One region of the Paracoccus sp. TD-10 genome, then DNA from elsewhere that is predicted to be linked to it. Evidence: riboswitches for the same ligand, from Rfam matches in the RefSeq annotation. Region 1 holds a riboswitch; each other region holds the start of a gene.
What was found. A riboswitch is a leader RNA that binds a small molecule or an ion and turns the genes downstream of it on or off. The one in region 1 is predicted to bind thiamine pyrophosphate.
Positions count from the first base shown of each region.

Region 2: it holds a riboswitch for thiamine pyrophosphate, as region 1 does, so the genes downstream of both, thiD (bifunctional hydroxymethylpyrimidine kinase/phosphomethylpyrimidine kinase) here and ACNKFW_RS13140 (TenA family protein) in region 1, are expected to answer to the same signal.
Region 3: it holds a riboswitch for thiamine pyrophosphate, as region 1 does, so the genes downstream of both, thiC (phosphomethylpyrimidine synthase ThiC) here and ACNKFW_RS13140 (TenA family protein) in region 1, are expected to answer to the same signal.

Region 1 covers NZ_CP182419.1:440,510-443,753, forward strand. The annotation lists gene hflC (protease modulator HflC) at 1-209, shown strand, start outside; gene ACNKFW_RS13135 (AI-2E family transporter) at 295-1,485, opposite strand; TPP riboswitch at 1,678-1,809, shown strand; gene ACNKFW_RS13140 (TenA family protein) at 1,875-2,516, shown strand; gene ACNKFW_RS13145 (NUDIX hydrolase) at 2,520-2,993, opposite strand; gene ACNKFW_RS13150 (TIGR02300 family protein) at 3,066-3,244, opposite strand, start outside.
Region 2 covers NZ_CP182418.1:183,639-186,882, reverse strand. The annotation lists gene ACNKFW_RS00955 (DMT family transporter) at 1-577, opposite strand, end outside; gene ACNKFW_RS00950 (HAD family hydrolase) at 820-1,422, opposite strand; TPP riboswitch at 1,609-1,712, shown strand; gene thiD (bifunctional hydroxymethylpyrimidine kinase/phosphomethylpyrimidine kinase) at 1,780-2,607, shown strand; gene ACNKFW_RS00940 (FAD-dependent oxidoreductase) at 2,604-3,244, shown strand, end outside.
Region 3 covers NZ_CP182418.1:275,375-278,618, reverse strand. The annotation lists gene ACNKFW_RS01395 (DUF3100 domain-containing protein) at 1-727, opposite strand, end outside; TPP riboswitch at 1,167-1,286, shown strand; gene thiC (phosphomethylpyrimidine synthase ThiC) at 1,366-3,171, shown strand.

The DNA.
Region 1 (3,244 bases):
TGCCCCGGCCGGCCTCCACCCCTGCCGCATCGGACGAGACCGAGACCCAGGGCGCGCTGGCACCGGGCGAGGCGGTCGCCCCGACCGAGACCAATCGCGAGGGCGAACCGCTGGGCGCCGGCGCCGGCGTGACGCTGACGCCGCTGCCGGAATCGCTGGCCAGCCCGCCGCAGGAAGAGCCGGTGGTGCCGCCGGCCTCGGCCGACTGATCCGCGTAACGAACGGCACAAAAGGAAAGGCGGGACGCATCCACGTCCCGCCTTTTTCATGTCCCGCCTTTCATTCAGGCGCCGGTCACTCCAGCCCGATGAGCTTGCTGTCCTGGCGCTGTTCCTCTTCGGAAAGTTCGCGCTGCCATTCCCGCCAGATCGAGACCAGCAGCGCCATCAGCACCGGGCCGACGAACAGCCCGACGATGCCCATGGTCTTGACCCCGCCGATCAGGCCGAAAAACGTGGGCAGGAACGGCAGCTTGACCGGGCCGCCGACCAGGACCGGGCGGATGGTCTTGTCCACCACGAACAGCTCGCAGGTGCCCCAGATGAACAGCGCCGCCCCCTCGACGGGCGAGCCGCTGGCCACCAGATAGGCCGAGACCAGGGTGAAGGACAGCGGCGCCCCGCCGGGGATCAGCGCCATGAAGCCGGTGATGACCCCGAAGGTCACCGGCGAGGGCACGCCGGCCAGCCAATAGGCGACGCCCAGGATCACCCCCTCGCCGATGGCGATCAGCGTCATGCCGGTCACGGTCGAGCTGATGGTGGCCGGCACGACGCGGGACAGCCGGCTCCAGCGGTCGGGCAGGATGCGGCGGCCGACCTGGTCGATCTGCGCCACGATCTTGTCGCCGTCGCGATACAGCACGAACAGCGTGATCAGCATGAACAGCAGGGTCAGCGCCAGGTGAAAGGCCAGCGTTCCCGCCGTCACCGCGCCGCGATAGATCGCGCCGATATTCGAGCCGCTGACCAGCTGCACGATCTCGCTGATGCCGCCGGGTCGGCCGATATAGGTCTGCCAGTTCTCGTCCAGCCAGTCGCCGACCTGCGGCAGTTCGACCATCCAGCCCGGCGTCGGCGCGCCCGAGCTGTTGATCAGGATGGCCCAGTTGATCCAGTCGCGCAGTTCGCGGAAGGCATAGATCAGTGCCATGGCGATGGGGATCAGCAGGAAGCAGACCAACACCAGCACCAGCAGCGTCGCCGCGCCGGTGCGGCCCAGGTTCAGCTGATGGGCCGCGCGTTCGCGCAGGGGCCAGCTGGCCAGCGCGATCACCATGGCCGCCAGCACCGGCACCAGGAAGCCGTGGAAGAAATAGATCGAGGCCGCCACGATGGCCAGCAGCAGCCAGCGCGCGGCCGAGATATTGGTCAGCAGGGGAGGCCGGTGCAGCCGCAGCCCGACCTGTTTCGGGCTCTGCCGCGGTGCGGCGGGATCGTTCAGCTCTGTCGCGGTCGTGGGTTTCGGCATTTCGCCTGTCGTCATGGTCCCGATCCTGGCAGGGGACGGGGTAGTGCCCGCCCTGCCGTAACGAGATAACATCTGGCCCCCGGCTGCAAGCTGGAATGCCGCCTCGGGCCCGGCCAGCCACGCATTTCGCGGCTCACGATTCTGTGGGCGGAACGATGCCCGCCGCGCCCTGCGGGAGGTGACAGCCGCCGCCCTCCGCGCTAGTCTGGCGCCACCAAGGGGAGCCCCGGCAAGGGGCTGAGAAACCGCTGGCCTTACGCAACCTGGCGACGGGCGGCGCGGTGACCCTTCGAACCTGACCCGGATCATGCCGGCGGAGGAATGGGAATGATCGACCTGCCTTTTGCCGGCCTTAACCGCAAGGCCGCCCGCAGCGACGGCCTTGCCCCAGCCATGAGGGCATGATGACCGAAAGCTTCTTCGAAACCCTGCGCCGGGAATGTGCGACGGAATGGTCCGCCGCCGTCGGCCACCGCTTCGTGCGCGAACTGTGCGACGGCAGCATCGCGGATGCGGTGATGGCGCGCTACCTGGTGCAGGACCACCGTTTCCTCGACGCCTTCCTGACGCTTCTGGGCGCGGCCATCGCCTCGGCCGACCGCTTCGAATCGCGGCTGCGCTTCGGGCGCTTCGCCGGCATGGTCTCGGGCGAGGAGAACGACTATTTCCTGCGCGCCTTCGCCGCGCTCGGCGTGGGCGAGGCGGACCGTGCCGCCATTCCCGACAGCGCGCCCATGGCGGGATTCCAGGCGCTGATGCGCGAGGCGGCGGCGACGCGTGCCTATCCCGCCGTGCTGGCGGTGCTGAACGTGGCCGAGGGGCTTTATCTCGACTGGGCCATGCGCGCGCCCAAGCCGCTGCCCGAGAATTTCGTCCACGCCGATTGGATCACGCTGCATGACAACCCGTTCTTTCGCGATTTCGTGGGCTTCCTGCGGGATGAGTTCGACCGCGCCGGACCCGAGGCCGCAGAGCAGGCGCGGGATTTCTTCCGCCGCGCGGTCACGCTGGAACTGGCATTTTTCGACGATGCCTATGCAGTTTAGCCGTCAGTCCTCGATGATTTCGATGTCGGGCGGGCTGCCGGGCGGCCCGCTTGCGCGATAGTCCAGCACGATGCGCGCAAGTCCGGCCGGGGCCAGCCGCTCGGATGTGTGGCGCATCTCGTCAAGGCTCCACCAGCGAAATTCGCGGATGGTGCCGGCCTCGGGGGCGTCCTGGACCGCCGGGGTGAAAGCGGCGGTCTCGATCAGGAAATAATCCTCGGCTTGCCGCCAGCGCCGCTGGTGCAGCGTCATCGCCACGCGGCGGCGCCAGACCAGCGGGCCCAGGGCGGGCAGGGCGAACCCCAGTTCCTCGGCCAGTTCGCGGCGCAGGGTCTGTTCCGGCGTCTCGCCCGGTTCCGCGCCGCCGCCGGGGGTGATCCACCAGTCGCCGCCACCGTAATCGACCCGCATCAGCAACACCCGGTCCTGCGGGGTCAGCAGGATGGCGCGCATGGCCTGTCTGTCGATGGTCCGCATCGTCCTTGCCATGAAAAAAAGGCCCCGGCGGCGCGGTCGCGCTCCGGGGCCTGGGTTGGTCAGGAAAGGGGGTTATTCGTCGTCATTGTCCGGCACGTCGGCGATGTCGTCCAGCGACATGTCGCCGTCATCGTCATCGTCCAGCAGATCGTCGTCCAGATCGCCGGTATCGGCGTCATCGTCCAGATCCTCGTCATCGGCCAGATCTGTCTGGTCCGTGTCACGCGAAGCGGTCTTTTCCGAGATCAGCG
Region 2 (3,244 bases), on a different replicon from region 1:
GCAAAAGGTTCGAGAACCAGTCCAACACCACCGGCGCGATGCCAAGGGCTTTTACCGCATAGGCATCCACCACCGTGTAGCTGGCGATCAGCCCGCCCGTCGCGGCGCCCCACCGAACACCCGCCTGCCCGCCAGGGCGGGTGAGTGCGGCAAGCTTTCCCTGCGTGGCGATCAGCATGATGCCGAGAACGACAAGGACCAGCCCGACCAGGCCCGTGCCGGTCGGGCTTTCCCCCAGGATCAGGAATGCGCCGATCGAGGACAGCATCGGCCCGGTCCCCCGCGCCACCGGATAGACCACCGACAAGTCCGCCACCCTGTAGCCGCGTTGCAGGCAGAGGCTGTAGGCCAGATGAATCAGCCCGCTGAACAGAACAAAGCCGATGCCTTCCCTGGTCCAGTTGATGCCTCCCTGAACCAGCAGCCAAGCCACCCATGGCGCATAAGCGACGCAGGCGACCAGATTATAGGCAAAGACGAACACCGGCCCGACCGAGGCGGCACGTTTGGCCAGCAGGTTCCAGCTGGCATGGATGAAGGATGCGAGAACGACAAGAAACAGCGAGGCAAGCGTCATTGAGACCCCCTTTGCGCCATCGGCGCGGTTGATCTCGACGTCTCCTCCCCTGGGCTTTTGTCCCTTGGGTGCAGCCAGGGAACTCCCCCGGTCTCTGCAACGCTCGGTCCTGCGGCGGCCCATATGGGTCGGCCCGGAACCCTAGTTGCCACTCGGTCGATGCCGGGATTCTAACCGTTGTGGGACAGGAACATCAAGAGCCGACCGACCGCTTCGCCCCGCAAAGCGGACTAGCCTCCCCCTTAAATCACCCCGCGCCGCGCCAGTTCCCGGCCCAGCGCCTCGGCGCCGGTAAAGTGAATCCCGTCCATGCCCAGCGCGCGGGCGCCCTCGACATTGGCCGGGCTGTCGTCGATGAAGATGCAGTCCCCGGGCCGCAGCCCGTTGCGGTCCATCAGCAGCCGAAAGATCGCCGGATCGGGCTTCAGCGCGCCGACCTGGCCCGAGACCAGGATGTCGGCGAACAGCCCGCCCAGCCGGGGATGCAGCTCCAGCGCATGCGGCCAGGTCTCGGCCGACCAGTTGGTCAGCGCATAAAGCGGCACGCCGCGCGCCAGCAGCGCCTCGGCCACCGCCCAGCTGCCGGGCACGGTCTTTTCTATGGTGACGGGAAAGGCCGCCAGATAGCCCGCCAGATGCCGCGCCTCGTCGCCATGCTCGGCGCGGGCGGCGGCCAGCCCCTCGGCAAAACTGCGCCCGCCGTCCTGCATCCGGTTCCAGCCGGGAAAGTCGATGCGGGCCATCCAGGTCTCGGCCTCGGCCCGGCTGGTGAAGACATCCGCAAAGGCCAACGCCGGATCCCAGTCGATCAGCACCCCGCCCAGGTCGAAAATCACGCTTTTCATCGCATCCTTCCGCATTTCGCCGCGCCCAGATCGGCCGGAATTCCGGGCGGTGTAAAGCCCGAAACCGCCGCCGCCCGCCGGCCATCTTGGCTGGCAAGGCGGACGGATGCATGACAGCGCCGCGACGGGCCGGCCGCGCGCAGCCCTTGCAATAAGGGGCGCCGGGGCCTAGTGTCACGCGGAAGACTCATACACTTGGGGAGCCCCGCACGGGGCTGAGAGGTGCCCGGCACCGACCCATCGAACCTGATCCGGGTCATGCCGGCGTAGGGAAGGGTAGAGTGACGCGGCCCGCAATCCCAGGCCGCCACCCATCCGCCCCGCGTCCCCATGCCCGGCCGAAACGAAAGGCGGGCCATGTCGGGATTGCAGCCCCATCCCATCGCGCTGACCATCGCCGGCTCGGACAGCGGCGGCGGCGCCGGAATCCAGGCCGACCTGAAGGCCTTCTCGGCGCTGGGCGTCTATGGCGCCTCTGTGATCACGGCGATCACCGCGCAGAACACCCGCACCGTCGCCGCGGTCGAGGCGGTCAGCCCGGCCATGGTCGCGGCGCAGATCGACGCGGTCTTCGGCGATCTCGAGGTGCGCGCGGTCAAGATCGGCATGGTCGGCGGCGCCGATGTGATCACGGTCGTCGCCGACCGGCTGGCGGCGCTGCTGGCGGACAATCCGGTGCCGGTGGTGCTGGACCCGGTGATGGTGGCGAAATCCGGCGACGCGCTTTTGCCGGACGATGCCGTCTCGGCGCTGCGCGAGCAGCTGATCCCGCTGGCGACCGTGCTGACCCCGAACCTGCCCGAGGCGGCGCGGCTTCTGGGTCGCCCCCCCGCCGCGACGCCCGAGGAGATGCGCGAGCAGGGCGAGGCGCTGCGCGCCCTGGGCGCCGACCATGTGCTGATGAAGGGCGGTCATGCGACCGAAGACAGCTGCACCGACCTTCTGGTCGGGCCCCAGCCGCTGACCCTGACGGCCCCGCGCCAGCAGACGCCCAACACCCACGGCACTGGCTGCTCGCTGTCCTCGGCCATCGCGGCAGGGCTGGCGCAGGGGCTGACGGTGGCGCAGGCCGTGACCCGCGCCCATGGCTGGCTGCAGGCCGCCATCGCCCACGCCGACGAATTGTCGGTCGGACTGGGGCACGGCCCGGTGCATCATTTCCACGAGTTCTGGAGGCAGGCATGAACCAGATCACCATCCTGGGCGCCGGGGTCATGGGCCTGTGCATCGCCACCGAACTGGCGGCGCGCGGCATCCTGCCGCGCATCATCGACCCGGCCGGCAAGCCCGGATCCCAGGCCTGCAGCTGGCGCGCCGGCGGGATGCTGGCGCCCTATTGCGAGGCCGAAAGCGCCGAGCCGGCGGTGCTGCGCCTGGGCCTCGATGCCGCCGACTGGTGGCAGGCGAATGGCGCCGAGGTCATCCGCCGCGGCACGCTGGTCCTGGCGCCCTCGCGCGACCGGGCGGAACTCGACCGCTTTGCCCGGCTGACCGAGGCGCATCAGCCGGTGAACGGCGAGGAAGTCGCGGCGCTGGAGCCGGAGCTGGCCGGCCGCTTCCCGCGCGGCCTGCATTTCGCCACCGAGGCGCACCTGAACCCGCGCGCCGCCCTGCTGGCCCTGCGCGACCGGCTGGAGGCGCAGGGCGTCGCCATCGAAACCGAGGGCACGCCCACCGGCCTTGTCGTCGATGCCCGCGGCCTGGCCGCCAGGGACGAACTTTCCGACCTGCGCGGCGTGCGCGGCGAGATGCTGGTGATCCGCTGCCCGGAAGTGGCGCTGACCCGCACCATCCGCCTGCTGCATCCGCGCATCCCCCTGTA
Region 3 (3,244 bases), on a different replicon from region 1:
TGGCATAGGTCAGCACGTTCGAGGCACCCGCCAGGCCAAGGATCAGATCCTTCTGCTCGGGAACGACATTGACGAGGGCGCCCGTGCAGGCCGCCAGCATGGATCCCGACCCGACGCCGCAGGACATGGCCAGGGCGCGGACGTCGAAAAGGCCAAGCGCATGGATCAAGGGCGGCATGATGGCGAAGACGAAGGTGCCGATGAGCGTGCCGGTGGCATAGACGCCCATGACGCCCGCGCCTTCGGGACTGTCGAGGCCGTATTTCTCGGCGATCAGGGCCAGGTTCGGCTCTCGGTCGATGGAATAGACCGCGCCAATGGTCTCGCGTCCCATCCGCAGCAGGAAGACGGCGACGGGAAAGGCGATGGCGATGGTGCCGAGGTTGCCGATCTCTTGCAGGATCAGGGCGGGGCCGGCGTCGATGATGGCCTGGATCTGGGGGCCGACCGTCGTGCCGAACTTGGCGACGAAGGGGGTGATCGCGATGGTGATCATGCCGCCGGCGAATTTCTGCACGCCGGGCGTCAGCAACCGCCTCGTCGCGCGGGTGATGTTCGGATTCAGCACGATGCCCATGGCAAAGGCATAAAGCATCGGCAGCAGGATGATGGCAGCGATGCCGATGGGCAGCCTCAGGACGCCGATCGCCTCGGCGATGCAGACGATGATAAGCACCAGGCCGTGCAACGCCCAGGTTCCAGGGCTGAAGGCAGGGGTTTCCCGCATGGGATTTCCTCTCTGTTGTGGCGGTTTTTGTCGGACTATGAAATCTTCGTGAAGGATCGACCAGCCCGCGAACTGGAACATCGCGTTGCCCGGACAGCAACGACATGCAGCGGGCCGCGGCGTTCCGAGCAGATCGAGCGGTCGGAAGCGCCGCCCGTTTCAGCACGCCCCCGCAGGGCGAATGCCGCGGCTGCGACGGCCTTCAACCGGTGCGCCCGGTCGCCGGGAGCGTGGCGAGGCGCCGGCTTCCCGGACCCTGCCGCCTGGCCCGCCCTGGCCCGCTGCCCCAAAGGCATCAGGCCGTGATCGCCGGCGAAATTCGCCGCCGGGACCGGCGGGGCGAGGCCGTTGCCGGCGCGGCCCGCCCGCGGGCGCGGCGGCGCGTAAAGGAAACGCCCGCTCTGGTTATTGACATCCCCGGCCCCGCTTCGCATGCTGCGCATCTCACCAGGGGTGTCCCGACAAGGGGCTGAGATACTGCTGGGCCGCGAGGCAGCGCAGGGACCCTATGAACCTGATCCAGTTCATGCTGGCGTAGGGACGGTGCGGATGCCTTGCCGGTCGTTGCGACCAATGGGGCATCCTTTTCCTTCCCGTCAGTGCTGGGTCTCCAATGCTGCGACGCGAGGAGCCTCGACATGACATCCAAAGAAACCCTGACGGTCACGACCGGACCGCTGCCCGCCTCGACCAAGGTGTTCAAGCCCGGCGTGCTTCATCCCGACATTCGCGTGCCCATGCGCGAGATCGCCTTGCATCCAAGTGCCGCGGAACCGCCGGTGACGGTCTATGATTCCTCGGGGCCCTATACCGATCCCGCCGCCGAGATCGCCATCGAACGGGGCCTGCCGCGCCTGCGGGACGGTTGGATCGCGGCGCGTGGCGATGTCGAGGCCTATCAGGGCCGGCATGTGAAGCCCGAGGATAACGGCTTCGTCGCCGGCGACCGGCTGACGCCGGAATTTCCCGTCCGGCACCGGCCCTTGCGGGCGCGGGACGGGAGCGCCGTCACCCAGCTGGCCTATGCCCGCGCGGGCATCGTCACGCCGGAAATGGAGTTCGTCGCCATCCGCGAAAACCTGGGCCGCAAGGCCGCGAAAGAGGCGCTGGCCCGCGACGGGCAGGATTTCGGCGCCGCGATCCCCGATTTCGTCACGCCCGAGTTCGTGCGCGACGAGGTGGCGCGCGGGCGGGCGGTCATCCCGGCCAATATCAACCACCCCGAGGCCGAGCCGATGATCATCGGCCGCAATTTCCTGGTCAAGATCAACGCCAATATCGGCAATTCCGCCGTCACCTCGTCCATGGCCGAGGAGGTGGACAAGATGGTCTGGGCGACGCGCTGGGGCGCGGACACGGTGATGGACCTGTCCACGGGCCGCAACATCCACAACATCCGCGAATGGATCATCCGCAATTCGCCCGTGCCCATCGGCACCGTGCCGATCTATCAGGCGCTGGAAAAGGTCGGCGGCGTGGCCGAAGACCTGACATGGGAAGTCTTTCGCGACACGCTGATCGAGCAGGCCGAACAGGGCGTCGATTATTTCACCATCCATGCCGGGGTGCGGCTGCGCCACATCCCGCTGACGGTGGACCGCGTCACCGGGATCGTGTCGCGCGGCGGCTCGATCATGGCGAAATGGTGCCTGCATCATCACCGCGAAAGCTTCCTCTACGAGCATTTCGAGGAGATCTGCGACATCATGCGCGCCTATGACGTCAGCTTCAGCCTTGGCGACGGGCTGCGGCCCGGCTCCATCGCCGATGCCAACGATGCGGCGCAATTCGCCGAACTGGAAACCCTGGGCGAGCTGACGAAGATCGCCTGGGCCAGAGATTGCCAGGTGATCATCGAGGGCCCAGGCCATGTGCCCATGCACAAGATCAAGGAGAACATGGACAAGCAGCTGGAGATCTGCGGCGAGGCGCCGTTCTACACCCTCGGGCCGCTGACCACCGACATCGCGCCGGGTTACGACCACATCACCAGCGGCATCGGCGCGGCGATGATCGGCTGGTTCGGCACGGCGATGCTGTGCTATGTCACGCCCAAGGAACATCTGGGCCTGCCCGACCGCGATGACGTGAAGACCGGCGTCATCACCTACAAGATCGCCGCCCATGCCGCCGACCTGGCCAAGGGCCATCCGGCGGCGAAGATCCGCGACGACGCCCTGTCGCGCGCCCGGTTCGAGTTCCGCTGGGAAGACCAGTTCCACCTCTCGCTCGACCCCGAGACGGCGCGGGCCTTCCACGACGAGACCATGCCGAAGGAGGCGCACAAGCTCGCGCATTTCTGCTCGATGTGCGGGCCGAAATTCTGCTCGATGCGGATTTCCCACGACATCCGCGCCGAGGCGCAAAAGGAGGGCATGGCCGCCATGGCACAGAAATACCGCGAGGGGGGCGACCTCTACATGCCCGTGCGCGAGGGGGTCTGACCTGCCCTTGGGCAGGATGATGGAGGGGGAGGGCCGCCGGCGGCGGCCCCCGTCGAGGAAACTGGTCGCTTGG